2 regions of the Streptomyces sp. NPDC016851 genome follow, and region 2 is predicted to be linked to the other one. Evidence: riboswitches for the same ligand, from Rfam matches in the RefSeq annotation. Region 2 holds a riboswitch; the other holds the start of a gene.
The links. A riboswitch is a leader RNA that binds a small molecule or an ion and turns the genes downstream of it on or off. The one in region 2 is predicted to bind thiamine pyrophosphate.

Region 1 (9,832 bases), on a different contig from region 2:
ACACGTCGGGCACCGACGCACGCAGGTGCTGGTCGGCCACGATCTCGCCGTGCGTGCCCAGCTCGATCCCGGAGCCGGCCAGCCAGGCCGTGGCCGGACGGGCGCCGATGCCGACGACGACCGCGTCCGCGGGCAGCCGCGCGCCGTCGTCGAGAACCACCGTGCCGGGCTCCACGCGCTCCACGCGCGCGTGCGTCCGCAGCACGGCGCCCGCGTCGGCGTACCAGCGGGCCATCGGCGCCGCGACCTCGGCGGGCAGCGCCCCGGCGAGGGGCCGTTCGGCGGCCTCCACGACGGTCACCGCGCAGCCCGCCTCCCGCGCGGCCGTGGCGAACTCCGCGCCGATCCAGCCGGCGCCGACGACCACGATGTCGTGCCGGCCGGCCAGCACCGGCCGCAGCCGCTCGGCGTCGTCCAGGGTGCGCAGCAGATGCACGCCCGGCACGCCCTCCGCCCCGGGCAGCCGGACCGGTTCGGCACCGGTCGCGACGACCAGGACGTCGTACGGCACCGGCCCGTCCTCGGTGTCCAGCTCGTGGTCGCCCGGGCGCAGGCCACGCACCTCGCAGCCGAGCCGCAGCTCGATGCCCAGGGCCTCGAAGTCGACGTCGAAGGCGGAGCCCTCGGCCTTGCCGAGCAGGACGGCCTTGGACAAGGGGGGCCGGTCGTAGGGCTGGTGGGGTTCGGCGCCGATCAGGCTCACGGTGCCGGTGAAGCCCTGCTCACGCAGGGCGACCGCGGTCTGGACACCGGCCATCCCCGCGCCCGCCACGACCACGCGCCGGGGCGCGGACGAACCTGGTTCCTGCGTCTGCTCGCTCACCTGATCACCATAGACAACTGACATTTTGTCAGTCAGTGCTCATACCCAGTGACCTGCTGCACACGCGACCGGGGCGAGGACGAAGCCGCCGAGGGAGCGGGCCGTGGGGGTGGCTCCCTTACTGCGGCACACGGCAGCGGGCTAGGGTGGGTGGCCAACGCAATGCACTCGCGGGAGCCCGGACGCACCGGGCTGAGAGGGAGGCTGGCGGCCTCCGACCGTACGAACCTGATCCGGGTCATGCCGGCGAAGGGAGGGGCTGGACGCCCATGTCGCGTACGCGCACGTCAGACGTCCTCGTCATCGGGGGCGGGATCATCGGCCTGGTCACCGCGTGGCGGGCCGCGCAGCGGGGGCTCGCCACGGCCGTGGCGGACCCGGAGCCGGGCGGCGGAGCCGCGCAGGTGGCGGCCGGGATGCTGGCCGCCGTCACGGAACTGCACTACGGCGAGCAGACCCTGCTCGGGCTGAACCTGGCCTCCGCCCGGCGCTATCCGGACTTCGCGGCCGAGCTCACCGAGCAGACCGGCCACGACCTCGGCTACCGCCGGTGCGGCACGCTCGCCGTGGCCCTGGACGCCGACGACCGGGCCCATCTGCGCGAACTGCACGCCCTGCAGCAGCAGTCGGGCCTGGAGTCGCAGTGGCTGTCGGGCAGGGAGTGCCGTCGCCTGGAGCCGATGCTCGCGCCGGGCGTGCGCGGCGGGCTGCGGGTCGACGGGGACCACCAGATCGATCCGCGGCGACTGGCCGGGGCGCTGGTCACCGCGTGTGAACGGGCCGGTGTGGTCTTCCACCGGGCGTGGGCGGAGCGGCTCACCGTCGCGCGGGACCGGGCCACGGGCGCCGTCACGGACGACGGCACCCCGCTGGAGGCCGGGCAGGTCGTCCTGGCCGGGGGCAGCCTCAGCGGGCGGCTCGCGGGCGTCCCGGAGGATGTGCTGCCCCCCGTGCGGCCGGTGAAAGGGCAGGTCGTACGGCTGACCATGCCGCAGCGGCACGGGCCCTTCCTGAACCGGACCGTGCGCGCCGTCGTGCGCGGCAGCCACGTCTACCTGGTGCCGCGCGAGAGCGGCGAGCTGGTCGTCGGGGCGACCAGCGAGGAGATGGGCTGGGACACCACCGTCACGGCGGGCGGCGTGTACGAGCTGCTGCGCGACGCGCACGAGCTGGTCCCGGGCATCACCGAGCTGCCCCTCACCGAGACCCGGGCCGGACTGCGCCCCGGCTCCCCCGACAACGCGCCCCTGCTCGGCCCCACCGGGCTGGAGGGGCTGCTGCTGGCCACCGGGCACTACCGCAACGGCGTCCTGCTCACGCCGGTCACCGGCGACGCCATGGCGCACGTCCTGGCGACGGGCGAGCTCCCCGAGGAGGCCCGCCCCTTCACGCCGAAGCGCTTCAGCACCGCCCCCGCACTCACGGAGCAGCCCGCATGAACATCTCCGTCAACGGGGAGCCCCGGGAGGTCCGGCCCGGTACGGCTCTCGACATCGTCGTGAAGTCCCTCACCGCCGCGCCGTCCGGCGTGGCCGCCGCCCTGAACGAAACCGTCGTCCCGCGCGCGCAGTGGCCGTCCACGCCCCTGACCGAGGGGGACCGCGTGGAAGTCCTCACCGCCGTCCAAGGAGGCTGATCATGGCCGACGATCCGTTTGTCCTCGGTGGTACGTCCTTCACGTCCCGCCTGATCATGGGTACGGGCGGGGCGCCCAGTCTCGACGTGCTGGAACGGTCGCTGGTCGCGTCCGGGACGGAGCTGACGACGGTCGCGATGCGCCGGGTGAACGCCTCGGTGCACGGCTCGGTGCTGTCCGTCCTCGACAGGCTCGGCATCCGCGTCCTGCCCAACACGGCGGGCTGCTTCACCGCCGGTGAGGCCGTCCTCACGGCCCGTCTCGCGCGCGAGGCCCTCGGCACGGACCTGATCAAGCTGGAGGTCATCGCCGACGAGCGCACCCTGCTGCCGGACCCGATCGAGCTGCTGGAGGCGGCCGAGACGCTGGTCGACGACGGGTTCACGGTGCTGCCGTACACCAATGACGACCCCGTGCTGGCGCGGAAGCTGGAGGACGTGGGCTGCGCGGCGATCATGCCGCTCGGCTCGCCGATCGGCTCCGGGCTGGGCATCCGCAATCCGCACAACTTCCAGCTGATCGTCGAGCACGCGCGCGTGCCGGTGATTCTGGACGCGGGGGCCGGTACGGCGTCGGATGCGGCGTTGGCGATGGAGCTGGGGTGTGCGGGTGTGATGCTCGCCTCGGCGGTGACGCGGGCGCGGGAGCCGGTGCTGATGGCTGCCGCCATGAGGAACGCGGTCGAGGCGGGGAGGTTGGCCTATCGGGCGGGGCGTATTCCTCGGCGGCATTTCGCGGAGGCGTCTTCGCCTGCTGAGGGCATGGCTGCGCTTGATCCGGAGCGGCCTGCTTTTCAGTGACCCGGCGTTGGTGCTGAGGGCGGGGCGTTTCGCAGCCCGGCGGAGCGGGGTGCCGCTGCGCCCACCCGTGCCGCCCCAGCGGCACGACTGCCCGCAGCTGGGGCGGCTACGACTGCCCCCAGCGTGGTCGGATACACGTCACAGGTCCGCTTCAGTCGCGCTCCGAAAATGGCCGGGGCGCGAGAGCTGTCAGTCGTGGCTCGTACACTCGCCTGCGTGGACACGACCCTTCAGGACCCCTTGGTCGGGCAGGTGCTCGACGGCCGGTATCGCGTCGACGCGCGGATCGCGGTCGGCGGGATGGCCACGGTCTACCGGGCCGTGGACACCCGGCTCGACCGGGTCCTCGCACTCAAGGTGATGCACCCCTCGCTCGCGGTCGACGGCTCGTTCGTCGAGCGGTTCATCCGCGAGGCGAAGTCGGTGGCCCGGCTGGCGCACCCGAACGTGGTGCAGGTCTTCGACCAGGGCACCGACGGCGGTTACGTCTACCTCGCCATGGAGTACGTCGCGGGCTGCACCCTGCGGGACGTGCTGCGTGAGCGCGGGGCCCTGCAGCCGCGTGCCGCCCTGGACATCCTGGAGCCGGTGCTGGCCGCGCTGGGCGCCGCGCACCGCGCCGGGTTCGTGCACCGGGACATGAAGCCCGAGAACGTCCTGATAGGGGACGACGGCCGGGTCAAGGTCGCCGACTTCGGCCTCGTACGGGCCGTGGACACGGTGACGAACACCACCGGCACCGTCCTCGGCACGGTCTCGTACCTCGCCCCCGAGCAGATAGAGAGCGGCACCGCCGACCCTCGCGTCGACGTGTACGCGTGCGGCGTGATGCTGTACGAGATGCTCACCGGCGACAAGCCGCACGACGGGGACTCCCCTGCCGTGATCCTCTACAAGCATCTGCACGAGGACGTCCCGCCCCCCTCGGCCGCCGTGCCCGGTCTGGCGTACGAGCTGGACGAGATGGTGGCCTCGGCGACCGCCCGCACCCCGGAGATCCGCCCGCACGACGCGGTGGCGCTGCTCGCGCAGGTCCGCGACGGGCGCGTCCGGCTGACCGAGGGGCAACTGGACGCGGTGCCGCCGCAGGCGCTCGCCGCTGACCACGTCAACGCCGACGACCGTACGAGCGTGATCCCGCGCGCGCTGGCCACGCCGCGCCCCCTGCCCGTCAACGAGGACGAGGAGGGCTCCGCGACCGCGCTCAACCGCACCAGCCGCTTCGCGTCCCCGCCGCCCCCGCCGTCCCGGCGCCGCTCGGGACCCCGGCGCGGCCCCATGGCGATCGTCGTCGCCGTCCTGCTCGTGCTCGGGCTCGGCACCGGCATCTGGTACGTCAACTCGGGCCAGTTCACCGAGGTCCCCCCGCTGCTGGCGAAGACGCAGGCGCAGGCCGAGGACCGGCTGGCGGACGCCGGGCTGGAGCTCGGCAAGGTGGAGCACGCCTACAGCGACACCGTGAAGCGCGGCACGGTCATCAGCAGCGACCCGAAGGCCGGGACGCGCATCCGCGGCAACGACTCGGTGTCCCTCACCATCTCCGACGGCCCCGAGAACGTCCGGGTGCCCGCCCTGGAGGGCCAGCGGCTGGACAAGGCGCGGTCGCTGCTGAAGGAGGACGGGCTGGAGCCGGGTATGGTCACCCGGGAGTTCAACGAGGACGTGCCCAGGGGCTCGGTGATCTCCGCGCGGCCGGCGGACGGCACGAAGGTGCGCGCGGGTTCGGCGGTCGCGCTCGTCGTCAGCAAGGGCAGCCCCATCGACATCCCCGACGTCACCGGTGACGACCTGGCGGACGCCAGGGCCGAGCTGACGGACGCCGGTCTCAAGGTGAAGGTCGCCACCGAGCGGGTCACCTCCTCCGCGTTCGACAAGGGCCAGGTGGCCCGGCAGAGCCCGAACCCCGGCGGCCGGGCGGCCGAGGGCGACACGGTGACGCTGACGGTGTCCAAGGGCCCCGAGATGATCGAGGTCCCGGACGTGGTCGGCGCCGGTGTCGACGACGCCACACGGGAGCTGGAGGGCGCCGGGTTCCAGGTCGACGAGGACCGTGGACTGCTCGGCCTGTTCGGCGACACGGTGAAGGACCAGTCCGTGAAGGGCGGCGAGACCGCGCCCAAGGGCTCGACCATCACGATCAAGATCAGGTGAGGGAGCGGACGGGGAGCCCGTGGACGGGGCAGGGCCGGGCGCATGGCACCCTGAACGGGTGAATCATCAGCTGTCCGGCCCCTCCCGCAACCCCGTGGGCGGCCACGTCCCCGTGGCCGGTGGGCTCCACTCCGTCGGTCTGACCTACGCCCGTGACCTGAAGGCCGAGACCGTCCAGGTCTTCGTCGCCAACCCGCGCGGCTGGGCCACTCCGGCCGGCAATCCGAAGCAGGACGAGGCGTTCCGCGCCGCGTGCGAGGCCGAGTCGATCCCGGCGTACGTGCACGCCCCCTACCTGATCAACTTCGGCTCGCACACCGAGGCGACCGTGGAGCGGTCGGTGGAGTCGCTGCGGCACTCGCTGCGCCGCGGACGGGAGATCGGGGCGCTGGGCGTGGTCGTGCACACCGGCAGCGCGACCGGCGGCCGGGAGCGGTCGGTGGCGCTGAAGCAGGTCCGGGAGCGTCTGCTGCCGCTGCTCGACGAGCTGACCCACGACGACGATCCGTGTCTACTGCTGGAGTCGACCGCCGGCCAGGGCGCCTCCCTGTGCTCCCGGACGTGGGACTTCGGCCCGTACTTCGAGGCGCTGGACGCGCATCCGATGCTGGGCGTCTGCCTGGACACCTGCCACATCTTCGCCGCCGGGCACGACCTGACCGGCCCGTCCGGCATGCACCAGACGCTGGACCTGCTGGTGGACACGGTGGGCGAGGGCCGGCTGAAGCTGATCCACGCCAACGACTCCAAGGACGTGGTGGGCGCGCACAAGGACCGGCACGAGAACATCGGTGTCGGCCACATCGGCGAGGACCCGTTCCGGGCCCTGATGACGCACCCCGCGACCGAGGGCGTACCGCTGATCATCGAGACGCCGGGCGGCAAGGAGGGGCACGCGGCGGACGTGGAACGGCTGAAGAAGCTGCGCGACTGCTGAAGACCGCCCAGGCCCCAGAGGCGTCAAAGCCTCGCAGGCCTCAGAGGTCGGGGCCGTCCCCCGCCTCCTCCTGGTACGAGTAGCGCTGCTCCTGCCACGGATCGCCGATGTTGTGGTAGCCGCGCTCCTCCCAGAAGCCGCGCCGGTCGGCGGTCATGTACTCCACGCCGCGCACCCATTTGGGGCCCTTCCAGGCGTACAGGTGGGGCACGATCAGGCGCAGCGGGAAGCCGTGCTCGGCGGTGAGCAGCTCCCCGTCCTTGTGGGTGGCGAACAGGACGTGCTCGGAGGCGAAGTCGGACAGCCGAAGGTTGGAGCTGAATCCGTACTCGGCCCACACCATCACATGGGTGACGTCGTCGGCGGGCGGCGCGATGTCGAGGATCGTGCGCGCGGGGACACCGCCCCACTCGGCGCCCAGCATGCTGAACTTGGTGACGCAGTGCAGATCGGCCACGACGGTGGTGTACGGCAGGGCCGTGAACTCCTCGTGGGTCCAGCAGTGCTTGCCGCCGTCCGCCGTGGCGCCGAAGACCCTGAACTCCCAGCGTTCGGGCCGGAACTTGGGGACGGGCCCGTAGTGCGTGACCGGCCAGCCGCGCTGTACCCGCTGTCCCGGCGGAAGCCCGGGCTGCGTCGCTCCTGCCGGATCGCGCCCTTCTCCCGATTCGTGTCCCACCGGCTGACCCATGGCTCCATCCTGACAGACCCCCGGTGATGCCCCCGACCGGGGCGACCCCAAAACAGGGCAATGAGAACTAAGCATGCCCTTACTTAGTAAGTGAAGACTTACTGGACGATCTTCGCCACCGGTGGAATCATGCGGCGCAACCTGCCAGTTCCCCCCGCGCGGAAGGAGCCTCTGCGATGCAGGGCGACCCCGAAGTCCTCGAATTCCTCAACGAGCAGTTGACCGGCGAGCTGACGGCGATCAACCAGTACTGGCTGCACTACCGGATCCAGGACAACAAAGGCTGGACCAAGCTCGCCAAGTACACGCGTGAAGAATCCATCGACGAGATGAAACACGCGGACAAGATCACCGAACGCATCCTCATGCTGGACGGTCTGCCCAACTACCAGCGGCTCTTCCATGTCCGGGTCGGTCAGACGGTCACCGAGATGTTCCAGGCGGACCGGCAGGTCGAGGTCGAGGCGATCGACCGCCTCAAGCGCGGTATCGAGGTGATGCGCAGCAAGGGCGACATCACGTCCGCGAACCTCTTCGAGTCGATCCTCGAGGACGAGGAGCACCACATCGACTACCTGGACACGCAGCTGGAGCTCATCGACAAGATCGGCGAGGCGCTGTACATCGCGCAGCAGATCGAGCAGCCGAGCTAGCGGTTCTAGGCGGCGTCTTCCAGCTCCGCGAGCACCGGCTGGCCCCGGTCGGCCATCTCACGGCGAGGGCAGGCACCCCTGCCCAGAATCGCCTGGATGCGGCGTACGCACGACCCGCAGTCCGTGCCCGCCTTGCAGGCGGAGGCAATCTGCCGGGGGGTGCAGGCGCCGCCGTCCGCGTGCTGCTTGACCTGCTGCTCGGTGATCCCGAAGCAACTGCACACGTACACGCGGTCCACCTCCCGACAGGGTCGTTCCCAAGGCGCCGTCCCCGTTGATCGGTGAGGCTAACCTAACCTTACCCGCCGGGTGGGAGGCACAAAAGTCGAGAGGGGCGCGGATCGTATGTGATCCGCGCCCCAGTCGATGTCGGGTAACAGGCGAACCCGTTACTGGTCCCTGTACATCTCGGCCACGAGGAACGCCAGGTCCAGCGACTGGCTGCGGTTGAGCCGCGGGTCGCAGGCCGTCTCGTAGCGCTGGTGCAGATCATCGACGAAGATCTCGTCGCCGCCGCCCACGCACTCGGTGACGTCGTCGCCGGTCAGCTCCACGTGGATGCCGCCCGGGTGGGTGCCGAGCGCCTTGTGGACCTCGAAGAAGCCCTTGACCTCGTCGAGCACGTCGTCGAAGCGGCGGGTCTTGTGCCCGGAGGCCGCCTCGTAGGTGTTGCCGTGCATCGGGTCGGTGATCCAGGCCACCGTCGCGCCGGAAGCGGTGACCTTCTCGACCAGCTCGGGGAGCTTGTCGCGGACCTTGTCGGCGCCCATGCGGACGATGAAGGTGAGCCGGCCGGGCTCACGCTCGGGGTCGAGGCGCTCGATGTACTGCAACGCCTCCTCGGCCGTGGTCGTCGGGCCGAGCTTGATGCCGACCGGGTTGCGGATCTTCGAGGCGAACTCGATGTGCGCGTGGTCCAGCTGCCGGGTGCGCTCGCCGATCCACACCATGTGCGCGGAGACGTCGTAGAGCTGCCCGGTGCGCGAGTCGACCCGGGTCAGGGCGGACTCGTAGTCGAGCAGCAGCGCCTCGTGCGAGGAGTAGAACTCGACCGTCTTGAACTCCTCGGGGTCGGCCCCGCAGGCGTGCATGAAGTTCAGCGCGTTGTCGATCTCGCGCGCCAGCTGCTCGTAGCGCTGCCCCGACGGGGACGACTTCACGAAGTCCTGGTTCCAGGCGTGCACCTGGCGCAGGTCGGCGTAGCCGCCGGTGGTGAAGGCGCGCACCAGGTTCAGCGTGGAGGCCGAGGCGTGGTACATCCGCTTCAGCCGCTCGGGGTCCGGGATCCGGGCCTCTTCGGTGAAGTCGAAGCCGTTGACGGAGTCGCCCCGGTACGTCGGCAGCGTCACGCCGTCGCGGGTCTCGGTCGGCTTGGAACGCGGCTTGGAGTACTGGCCGGCGATGCGGCCGACCTTCACGACCGGCACGGACGCGGCGTACGTCAGCACGGCGCCCATCTGGAGCAGCGTCTTGAGCTTGTTGCGGATCTGGTCCGCGGACACCGCGTCGAAGGCCTCGGCGCAGTCGCCGCCCTGGAGGAGGAACGCCTCTCCCTTGGCGACGGCCGCCATCCGGGCGCGCAGCTGGTCGCACTCGCCCGCGAAGACGAGCGGCGGATACGACTCGAGGTCCGCAACGACTGCGCGCAGAGCCTCGGTGTCGGGGTACTCGGGCTGCTGCGCCGCGGGCAGGTCTCGCCAGGTGTTGCCAGCACTCGCGCTGGTCTTAGCGTTCACGGTCACGGCCTCAACATTACGGGGTCGTGTCGGGCGTCCTGGCCCATGCCCAGCAATTGAGACACGGGGTACACGACTCGGACATGGGGCCTCGGGGCATGGGGTAGGGTGCCTGCCATGTTCGCGCACTCGATCCAGACCTGGTGGTGGACCGCTCATCCGGCGGCCCACTGACTGCGCGTACGACAGACTTCGCGAAGGCCGCCCGAGGGCGGCCTTCGGTTTTTCCCTTAGGTCCGCTCCTCACCGACATCGATCGCCGTCGATCGACAGCCACGGAGGAACCATGGACCTGACACAGCTGCTGCACGAGCCCCGCCCCTTCGCTCTGCTCCGCCGCCGCGCCCCGGGCCACGACCACGACCTGATCGAGGTCCTCGTCGGCCCCGTCACCACGTACGACCG
Region 2 (9,832 bases):
CATGGAGCGCATCCGCAGATCTTCGATCTTCCAGACTTCGAGAGAGATTCACAGACTCATGGCGAACTACACCGCCGCCGACGTCAAGAAGCTCCGTGAGCTCACGGGCGCCGGCATGATGGACTGCAAGAAGGCGCTGGACGAGGCCGAGGGCAACGTCGAGAAGGCCGTCGAGGCGCTCCGCATCAAGGGCCAGAAGGGCGTCGCCAAGCGCGAGGGCCGTTCCGCCGAGAACGGTGCCGTCGTCTCGATCATCGCCGACGACAACTCCTCCGGTGTCATCGTCGAGCTGAAGTGCGAGACGGACTTCGTCGCCAAGGGCGAGAAGTTCCAGGCCGTGGCCACGGCCATCGCCGAGCACGTCGCCAAGACCTCCCCGGCCGACCTCGAGGCCCTGCTCGCCTCCGAGATCGAGGCCGGCAAGACCGTCCAGGCGTACGTGGACGAGGCCAACGCCAACCTGGGCGAGAAGATCGTCCTGGACCGCTTCGCGCAGTTCGCCGACGGCTACGTGACCGCGTACATGCACCGCACGATGCCCGACCTGCCCCCGCAGATCGGTGTCCTCGTCGAGCTGGACAAGCCGAACGCGGAGATCGCCAAGGGCGTCGCCCAGCACATCGCCGCCTTCGCGCCGAAGTACCTCTCCAAGGAGGACGTCCCGGCCGAGGTCGTCGAGTCCGAGCGCCGCGTCGCCGAGGAGACCACCCGCGCCGAGGGCAAGCCCGAGGCCGCCCTGCCGAAGATCGTCGAGGGTCGCCTCAACGGATTCTTCAAGGACGCCACGCTGCTCGGCCAGCCCTACGCGCTCGACAACAAGAAGTCCGTCCAGAAGGTCCTGGACGAGGCCGGTGTCACCCTGAAGCGCTTCTCGCGCATCAAGGTCGGCATCTGAGTCCGTACCGCGATCGACGCCCGACCCCGATAGGGTCGGCAGCAGTCGTCCCGGTACGCCGTCACAGGGGTGGCGGACGACAGCAGATCTGACGAGGAGGCCATTGCCGTATGGGATGCGAACCACGCCCCACCGGCAATGGCCTTCTTCGTATGTGCAACACGTGAAAGAGGCGGGATCCCCCATGACCACCAAGGCCCAGAAGAGCGACGACGGCAAAGTGCGCGGCCGGTTTCTGCTGAAGCTGTCCGGAGAGGCCTTCTCCGGCGGTGGGGGCCTGGGCGTCGACCCCGACGTGGTGCACAAGATCGCCCGCGAGATCGCGGCCGTCGTACGCGACGGTGCGCAGATCGCGGTCGTCATCGGCGGCGGCAACTTCTTCCGCGGTGCCGAGCTCCAGCAGCGCGGCATGGACCGGGCCCGCTCCGACTACATGGGCATGCTCGGCACGGTCATGAACTGCCTGGCCCTCCAGGACTTCCTGGAGAAGGTGGGGGTGGACTGCCGGGTGCAGACCGCCATCACCATGGGCCAGGTCGCCGAGCCGTACATCCCGCTGCGCGCCGTGCGGCACCTGGAGAAGGGCCGTGTGGTCATCTTCGGTGCCGGTATGGGCATGCCGTACTTCTCCACCGACACCACCGCCGCCCAGCGCGCCCTGGAGATCGACGCGGAGGCGCTGCTGATGGGCAAGAACGGCGTGGACGGGGTCTACGACTCCGACCCGAAGACCAACCCGGACGCGGTGAAGTTCGACCACCTCGGCTACGGCGAGGTCATCACCCGTGACCTGAAGGTCGCCGACGCCACGGCCGTGACGCTGTGCCGCGACAACAAGCTCCCGATCGTGGTCTTCGAGCTGCTGGCAGAGGGCAACATCGGTCGTGCCGTCAAGGGTGAGAAGATCGGCACGCTGGTGGGGGACCCCGGCAGCCGGGACTGAGACCCGAGAACAACCCCGTCCGGGGGACGGACGGGACGGAGCCGGGCCGGGGGATGGACAATGTTCCGCCGGTCGGGAACCGTGCAGGAAGAAGACGCGACGCAGCCGGCCGCCGCCCCACATGGAACCGCAGCCGGGCCTACTCAAGACACGCAGGAGCAAGTGGTGATCGAAGAGACCCTCCTCGAGGCCGAGGAGAAGATGGAGAAGGCCGTCGTGGTCGCCAAGGAGGACTTCGCCGCGATCCGCACCGGCCGTGCGCACCCGGCGATGTTCAACAAGATCGTGGCCGACTACTACGGCGCGCCGACCCCGATCAACCAGCTGGCCTCGTTCTCGGTGCCCGAGCCGCGCATGGCCGTGGTGACCCCGTTCGACAAGAGCGCGCTGCGCAACATCGAGCAGGCGATCCGCGACTCCGACCTGGGCGTCAACCCGAGCAACGACGGCAACATCATTCGAGTGGTGTTCCCCGAACTGACCGAGGAGCGCCGCCGCGAGTACATCAAGGTCGCCAAGAGCAAGGGTGAGGACGCCAAGGTCTCCATCCGCTCCGTGCGCCGCAAGGCCAAGGACGCCATCGACAAGCTGATCAAGGACGGCGAGATCGGCGAGGACGAGGGCCGCCGTGCGGAGAAGGAGCTCGACGACACCACCCACAAGTACGTGGCGCAGGTGGACGAGCTCCTGAAGCACAAGGAAGCGGAGCTGCTCGAGGTCTGATGAACGACTCTTCCTGGGGGGCGCCGCCACAGGCCGGGTACTGGGGGCCCACCGACCAAGGGCATTCCCATGGGCACTCCCACACCCATGGGAATGGACATGCCCACCCCCCTGGCCAGGGGCACGTCCAGGGAGCCGCTCCGGCGGGTCCCGCATACGATGCGCATGAAGCGCCTCAGACTCGCCCCATGCCCATCGTGCCCGACGTAGCCGCATACGGCGGAAACCAGGATGACGACCGGGGGGCTGCTCGGCTGAGCGGCTCTCCGGTCCGGAACGAGACGAATCCGGAGCCCATGCCCGACGCCGCAGAGCCGGCACCCAAGCCGCAGAAGAAGAGCGCGGGTCGCGACCTGAGTGCCGCGATAGGGGTCGGCGTCGGGCTGGGCGCGGTGATCGTCGCGTCGCTGTTCGTCGTCAAGGCCGTGTTCGTCGGCGTGATCGCGGTCGCCGTCGTGGTGGGCCTGTGGGAGCTGACCAAGCGGCTGGACGAACGCAAGGGCATCCGGGCACCCCTCGTGCCGCTCGCGCTCGGCGGTGCCGCGATGGTCGTCGCCGGGTACGTCCGGGGCGCCGAGGGCGCCTGGGTCGCGATGGCGCTCACGGCACTGGCCGTGCTGGTGTGGCGCATGACGGAACCGCCCGAGAACTACCTCAGGGACGTCACGGCGGGCGTCTTCGCGGCGTTCTACGTGCCGTTCCTGGCGACGTTCGTCGCGATGATGCTGACGGCGGACGACGGGGCGCAGCGGGTGCTCACGTTCCTGCTGCTCACCGTCGTCAGCGACACCGGCGCCTACGCGGTCGGCTGGCGCTTCGGCCGGCACAAGCTCGCCCCGCGCATCAGCCCCGGCAAGACCCGCGAGGGTCTGCTCGGCGCGATCTCCTTCGCGATGGTCGTGGGCGCGCTGTGCATGCAGTTCCTCATCGACGACGGTGCCTGGTGGCAGGGCCTGGTGCTCGGCCTCGCGGTCGCGGTCAGCGCCACGCTGGGCGACCTCGGCGAGTCCATGATCAAGCGGGACCTCGGCATCAAGGACATGGGCACGCTGCTGCCGGGGCACGGCGGCATCATGGACCGGCTGGACTCACTGCTGCCCACGGCTCCGGTGGTGTGGCTGCTGCTCGTGCTCTTCGTCGGGTCCGGCTGAGGCGATACGGCTGTGCGACGAGCCCCCGCCGGGTGACCGGCGGGGGCTCGCTGCCGTTGTGCGGAGGTGCCTGCGACGTCTCCAAGTGGGACGATTCAGGTGTACGTCGCAAAGGGGAACATTATGTCCAGCATTCGACAGACCATCGATGTCGACCGGCGTCCCGAGGACGTCTACGCCTACGTCACGGACGCCCAGCGGCTGCCGGAGTGGCAGCTGAGCGCCGTGTCCGCGGAACGCCTTGACGAGGGGCCGGTCGGTGTCGGCTCCCGGATGCGGGTCACCCGGCACATCGGCCGCCGGGTCATGCCGATGACCATGGAGGTCACGGAGTACGACCCGCCGCACAGCTGGGGCATGCGGGGTGTCGACGGTCCCGTCCGGGCACGGGTGCACGGCGAGGTCGAGCCGTACGACGAGGGGCAGCGCTCCCACGTGACGATCGAGGTCGACTTCGAGGGCCACGGCGTCGGCAAGGTCCTCGTCCCGCTCGTCGTACGCCCCCAGGTCCGCAAGGAACTGCCGCGCAACGAGCAGATCCTCAAGGACCGGTTGGAGCACACGGGCGAGCAGGGCCTCTGAGGGGTACGGCCGACGTGTGACGGGCACCTCTGTGTCCGGACAGGGGCTCACCGCCGTGGCCCTGCAACTCCTAGGAGGCCCGGCATGACGATCCAGCGGATGGACAACGTCCTCATCGTGGTCGACGACATGGACGCCGTCCTTTCGTTCTTCGTCGAACTCGGCATGGAGCTGGAGGGCAGGGGGCCGGCCGAGGGACCCTGGGTGGACCGTGTCATCGGGCTCGAGGACGTCCGGCAGGAGATCGCCATGCTGCGGACCCCGGACGGTCACGGCCGCATCGAGCTGGCGATGTTCCACCAGCCGAAGGCGATCCGCCCCGAGCCGAAGGACGCGCCGGCGAACACGCTGGGCATCCGCCGTGTCATGTTCGCCGTCGACGACATCGAGGACGCCATCGCCCGCCTGCACACCCACGGCGCGGAACTCGTCGGCGAGGTGGTGCGGTACGAGGACAGCTATCGACTCTGCTACCTCCGCGGCCCCGAGGGCATCGTGGTCGGGCTGGCGGAGCAGCTGGACTGAGCGCAGGTCGCCTGAATCGGTTTTCACCTGGGCTTCGCGGGCGGTTTCGCGGTTGGCCTGGATGTCGCGGGCGATGTTGGCAGCGGGGCGTCTGCATGTCGTCCGAGCTGGTTACCCTCGGCTGCATGGCGCCGACTGAACGGGAAGTGAGGATGGCGCGTCCGCGTATGGCAGCGGGTGCGCTCTTCTTCGATACCGCTGGGCGAGTCCTCATGGTCGCGCCCACATACAAGGACTACTGGGAGATCCCCGGCGGATACGTCGAGACCGGCGAATCGCCTCTGCACGCGGCCGTCCGCGAGGTCCAGGAGGAGCTGGGCATCACCCCACCCCTTGGGCGCCTGCTCGCGGTGGACTGGGCCCCGAACGAGGCCGAGGGCGACAAGGTGCTGTACCTGTTCGACGGCGGCCTGCTCGACCAGGACGACCTGGCCAGGATCAGCTTGCAGCCCGAGGAGCTGAAGAGCTTCGCCTTCTTCACTCCCGAGCAGATCTCGGAGCACACCATCCCGCGATTGGCCCGGCGCATCATCGCAGCGGCAGAGGCCCGAGACGCAGGTGCGCCGCTGTACTTGGAGCACGGGCGGACACCCGGCACCGATGGATGAGTACGCCTGGCCCACAGGACCTGAGCGGACAAGCGAGCAATGATCTCCGCTGGGCCGTCCCTGGGCCGTCCCAGGCCGACCAACGCTGACAGACGCCACCCGCAGGTGACCACCCCCACCCGGCTCCGGCCTGGGCCACCAGAGTTGATCTGCCACACTGGATGGGTTATGCCTGCACCCGGAGAACTCACTTTCGTCGCCCCGCGCGGAGCCAAGAAGCCGCCGCGGCATCTCGCCGACCTCACTCCTGCCGAGCGCAAGGAGGCCGTGGTCGCTGTCGGGGAGAAGCCGTTTCGTGCCAAGCAGCTCTCGCAGCACTACTTCGCGCGGTACGCGCACGACCCGGAGCAGTGGACTGATATCCCGGCCGGCTCCCGTGGCCGGCTCCAGGAGGCGCTGCTTCCCGAGCTGATGACCGTCGTGCGGCATCTGTCGACCGACCAGGGCACCACGCGCAAGACGCTGTGGCGGCTGTTCGACGGGACGCTCGTCGAGTCCGTGCTGATGCGCTACCCGGACCGGGTGACCATGTGCATCAGCTCGCAGGCCGGGTGCGGGATGAACTGCCCGTTCTGTGCGACCGGGCAGGCGGGGCTCGACCGGAATCTGTCCACCGCCGAGATCGTGCATCAGATCGTCGATGGTATGCGGGCGCTCAGGGACGGGGAGGTCCCCGGTGGGCCGGCGCGGCTCAGCAACATCGTGTTCATGGGCATGGGCGAGCCGCTCGCCAACTACAACCGGGTCCTCGGCTCCATCCGGCGGCTCACCGACCCCGAGCCCGACGGGCTGGGGCTGTCGCAGCGCGGGATCACCGTCTCGACGGTCGGCCTCGTCCCGGCCATCCACCGGCTCGCCGACGAGGGCCTCAAGTGCCGCCTCGCGATCTCGCTGCACGCCCCCGACGACGAGCTGCGCGACACCCTCGTCCCCGTCAACACGCGGTGGAAGGTCCGGGAGGTGCTGGACGCCGGCTTCGAGTACAGCGCCAAGTCCGGGCGCCGGCTGTCCATCGAGTACGCGCTGATCCGGGACATCAACGATCAGGCCTGGCGCGGTGACCGGCTCGGGCGGATGCTCAAGGGCAGGCCCGTGCACGTGAACCTGATCCCGCTCAACCCGACGCCAGGGTCGAAGTGGACGGCTTCCCGGCCGGAGGACGAGAAGGCGTTCGTGGAGGCCATCGCGGCCCATGGTGTGCCGGTGACGATCCGGGACACCCGTGGTCAGGAGATCGACGGGGCGTGTGGTCAGCTCGCGGCGACCGAAAGGTAGTCTGACCGGCGTAAGCACAACCGTATTTTCCGACACCTTCATATTCCGACAGGGGAGCGCCACAGCGCTGAGAGTGCGGCACACGGCCGCAGACCCTCCGAACCTGGCCCAGGTCATTCTGGGTAGGGAGATCGGTCATCACTCGAGCTGTTGCGCCCTGCCCGGGACTCCCAGAGATCCCGGGCAGGGCCGCGTCTTCTCCTGGTCCTCCAGGAGGAATCCAGTGAGCCACAACATCAAGCGGCTGACGGCGGTGGCCGTCGGGCTCGGCATGGCCGGCACGCTCGCCGCCTGCGGGTCGTCCGACGGCGGCCAGGGGTCCGGCGACTCCAAGACCGTGACGCTCGTCAGCCACAACTCGTGGGCCGCCTCGAAGGACGTCATCGCGGCGTTCGAGAAGCAGTCCGGCTACAAGGTCAACGTCCTCGAGGACGGCGACGCCGGGCAGGCCGTGAACAAGGCCATCCTGACCAAGGACAACCCGCAGGGCGACGTCTTCTTCGGCGTCGACAACACCCTGCTGTCCCGCGCCCTCGACAACGGCCTGTTCCAGCCGTACGAGGCGAAGGGCTCGGACCGGATCGCACCGGAGTACCGGGCCGACCAGGACAAGCACCGGGTCACGCCCGTCGACACCGGCGACATCTGCGTCAACTACGACAAGAAGTACTTCGCCGACCACAAGCTCGACCCGCCGCGCAGCTTCGACGACCTGGTCAAGCCCGAGTACAAGAACCTCCTCGTCACCGAGAACGCCTCCACCTCCTCGCCCGGTCTCGGCTTCCTGCTGGGCACCGCCGCGAAGTACGGCGACGACGGCTGGCAGGACTACTGGAAGAAGCTCAAGGCCAACGGCGTGAAGGTCGTCGACGGCTGGGAGCAGGCCTACAACGAGGAGTTCTCCGGCTCGGCCGGCGGCAAGAAGGCCAAGGGCGACCGGCCGCTCGTCGTGTCGTACGCCTCCTCGCCGCCCGTCGAGGTCGTCTACACCGACCCGAAGCCCAGCACGGCGCCGACCGGGGTCGCGCAGGGCACCTGCTTCCGGCAGGTCGAGTACGCCGGGCTGCTGAGCAACGCCAAGAACACCAAGGGCGGCAAGGCGCTCCTCGACTTCCTGATCAGCGAGCGGTTCCAGGAGGACATGCCGCTCAACATGTACGTGTACCCGGTGCGCGAGGGCGCCCAGGTGCCGCCGGAGTTCGTGAAGTACGGGCCGCAGGCGAAGGACCCGGAGACCATGGACCCGGCGAAGATCGCCGACCGCCGTGACCAGTGGGTCAAGTCGTGGACTTCGCTCGTACTGAAGTAACCGGGCCTGAAGTAACCGGGCCTGAAGTAACCGGACCGACCGAAGCAGCCGTCCGCAGGGACCGGCGCGGGAGCGCGGCGCGGCTCGGGCTCCTCGCCGTGCCCGTCGCGTTCTTCGCGGTCTTCTTCGCCTACCCTGTCGCCGCGATCGTCGCGCGCGGTCTGGAGGTCGACGGGGTCTGGCAGTTCGGGCGCATCGGGGAGGTGCTGGCGCAGTCCGACGTCCGGCACGTCCTGTGGTTCACCACCTGGCAGGCGATCGTCTCGACGGTGCTCACCCTGCTGATCGCGCTGCCCGGCGCGTACGTCTTCGCGCGCTTCGACTTCCCGGGCAAGCAGATCCTGCGGGCGGCGGTGACCGTGCCGTTCGTGCTGCCGACGGTCGTCGTCGGTACGGCGTTCCTGGCGCTGGTCGGGCGGGGCGGGCTGCTGGACGAGCTGTGGGGCGTGCGGCTGGACACCACCGTATGGGCGATCCTGCTCGCGCACGTCTTCTTCAACTACGCGGTCGTCGTACGCACCGTCGGCGGGCTCTGGGCGCAGCTCGACCCGCGGCAGGAGGAGGCCGCCCGGATGCTCGGGGCATCGCCGCTGAGGGCCTGGCGTCAGGTCACGCTGCCGGCGCTCGCGCCCGCCGTGGCCGCCGCCGCGCTCATGGTCTTCCTGTTCACCTTCACCTCCTTCGGTGTCGTCCAGATCCTCGGCGGGCCCACCTTCTCGACCCTGGAGGTGGAGATCTACCGGCAGACGTCGGAGATCTTCGACCTGTCCACGGCCGCCGTGCTGACCTTGATCCAGTTCGTCGCGGTGGGCGCGATCCTCGCCCTGCACGCCTGGACCGTACGGCGGCGGGAGACCGCGCTGCGGCTGGTGGACCCGTCCGTGACCGCGCGCCGGCCGCGCGGCACCGGGCAGTGGGCGCTGCTGGGCGGGGTGCTCGTCACCGTCGTCGTACTGCTCCTGCTGCCGCTCGCGGTGCTGGTGGAGCGGTCCCTTGACGCGCCCGGCTTCGGCTACTACCGGGCACTGACCAGGGACGACGGCGGGGTGTTCCTGGTGGCGCCGATCGAGGCGATCGGCAACTCACTGCAGTACGCCGTCGCCGCGACCGCCATCGCCGTGGTGATCGGCGGTCTCGCCGCCGTCGCGCTCACCCGCCGGGACGCCGGGCGGTTCGTGCGCGGCTTCGACGCGCTGCTGATGCTGCCGCTCGGGGTGTCCGCGGTGACCGTCGGCTTCGGGTTCCTGATCGCCTTGGACGAGCCGCCGCTGGATCTGAGGTCCACCTGGATCCTGGTGCCGCTCGCGCAAGCGCTCGTCGGTGTGCCGTTCGTCGTGCGGACGATGCTGCCCGTGCTGCGGGCGGTGGACGTGCGGCTGCGGGAGGCGGCCTCGGTGCTGGGGGCCTCGCCCTGGCGGGTGTGGCGTGAGGTGGATCTGCCGATGGTGCGGCGGGCGCTGCTGATCGCGGCGGGGTTCGCCTTCGCGGTGTCGCTCGGGGAGTTCGGGGCGACGGTGTTCATCGCGCGGCCCGACAACCCGACGCTGCCGGTGGCGGTGGCGCGGCTGCTGGGGCGGCCCGGGGAGCTCAACTACGGGCAGGCGATGGCCCTTTCGACGATTCTGATGGTGGTGTGTGCCGTGGCCCTGCTGGTGCTGGAGAGGCTTCGCACCGACCGGAGCGGGGAGTTCTGATGCTGCTGGCCCTGGAGGATGCGACGGTCCGCTTCGGCGGGCGTGCCGTGCTGGACGCCGTCGATCTGGAGGTCGCCGAGCACGAGGTCGTGTGCGTGCTCGGGCCCAGCGGCAGCGGCAAGTCGAC

Region 1: linked by a shared signal. The riboswitch ahead of thiO (glycine oxidase ThiO) and the one ahead of ACZ3I3_RS16460 (thiamine ABC transporter substrate-binding protein) in region 2 are both predicted to bind thiamine pyrophosphate.

What each region holds. Positions count from the first base shown of each region.
Region 1 is NZ_JBVHEP010000002.1:246,731-256,562, forward strand. It holds gene ACZ3I3_RS03830 (NAD(P)/FAD-dependent oxidoreductase) at 1-823, opposite strand, end outside; TPP riboswitch at 984-1,095, shown strand; gene thiO (glycine oxidase ThiO) at 1,093-2,262, shown strand; gene thiS (sulfur carrier protein ThiS) at 2,259-2,459, shown strand; gene ACZ3I3_RS03845 (thiazole synthase) at 2,462-3,259, shown strand; gene pknB (Stk1 family PASTA domain-containing Ser/Thr kinase) at 3,476-5,410, shown strand; gene ACZ3I3_RS03855 (deoxyribonuclease IV) at 5,469-6,347, shown strand; gene ACZ3I3_RS03860 (sulfite oxidase-like oxidoreductase) at 6,388-7,038, opposite strand; gene bfr (bacterioferritin) at 7,215-7,691, shown strand; gene ACZ3I3_RS03870 ((2Fe-2S)-binding protein) at 7,697-7,930, opposite strand; gene ACZ3I3_RS03875 (class II 3-deoxy-7-phosphoheptulonate synthase) at 8,081-9,433, opposite strand; gene ACZ3I3_RS03880 (trp operon leader peptide) at 9,545-9,601, shown strand; gene ACZ3I3_RS03885 (anthranilate synthase family protein) at 9,714-9,832, shown strand, end outside.
Region 2 is NZ_JBVHEP010000009.1:101,923-111,754, reverse strand. It holds gene tsf (translation elongation factor Ts) at 59-895, shown strand; gene pyrH (UMP kinase) at 1,080-1,838, shown strand; gene frr (ribosome recycling factor) at 2,004-2,561, shown strand; gene ACZ3I3_RS16485 (phosphatidate cytidylyltransferase) at 2,561-3,712, shown strand; gene ACZ3I3_RS16480 (SRPBCC family protein) at 3,836-4,294, shown strand; gene ACZ3I3_RS16475 (VOC family protein) at 4,379-4,819, shown strand; gene ACZ3I3_RS16470 (NUDIX domain-containing protein) at 4,945-5,427, shown strand; gene rlmN (dual-specificity RNA methyltransferase RlmN) at 5,596-6,702, shown strand; TPP riboswitch at 6,743-6,849, shown strand; gene ACZ3I3_RS16460 (thiamine ABC transporter substrate-binding protein) at 6,974-8,011, shown strand; gene ACZ3I3_RS16455 (ABC transporter permease) at 8,110-9,705, shown strand; gene ACZ3I3_RS16450 (ABC transporter ATP-binding protein) at 9,705-9,832, shown strand, end outside.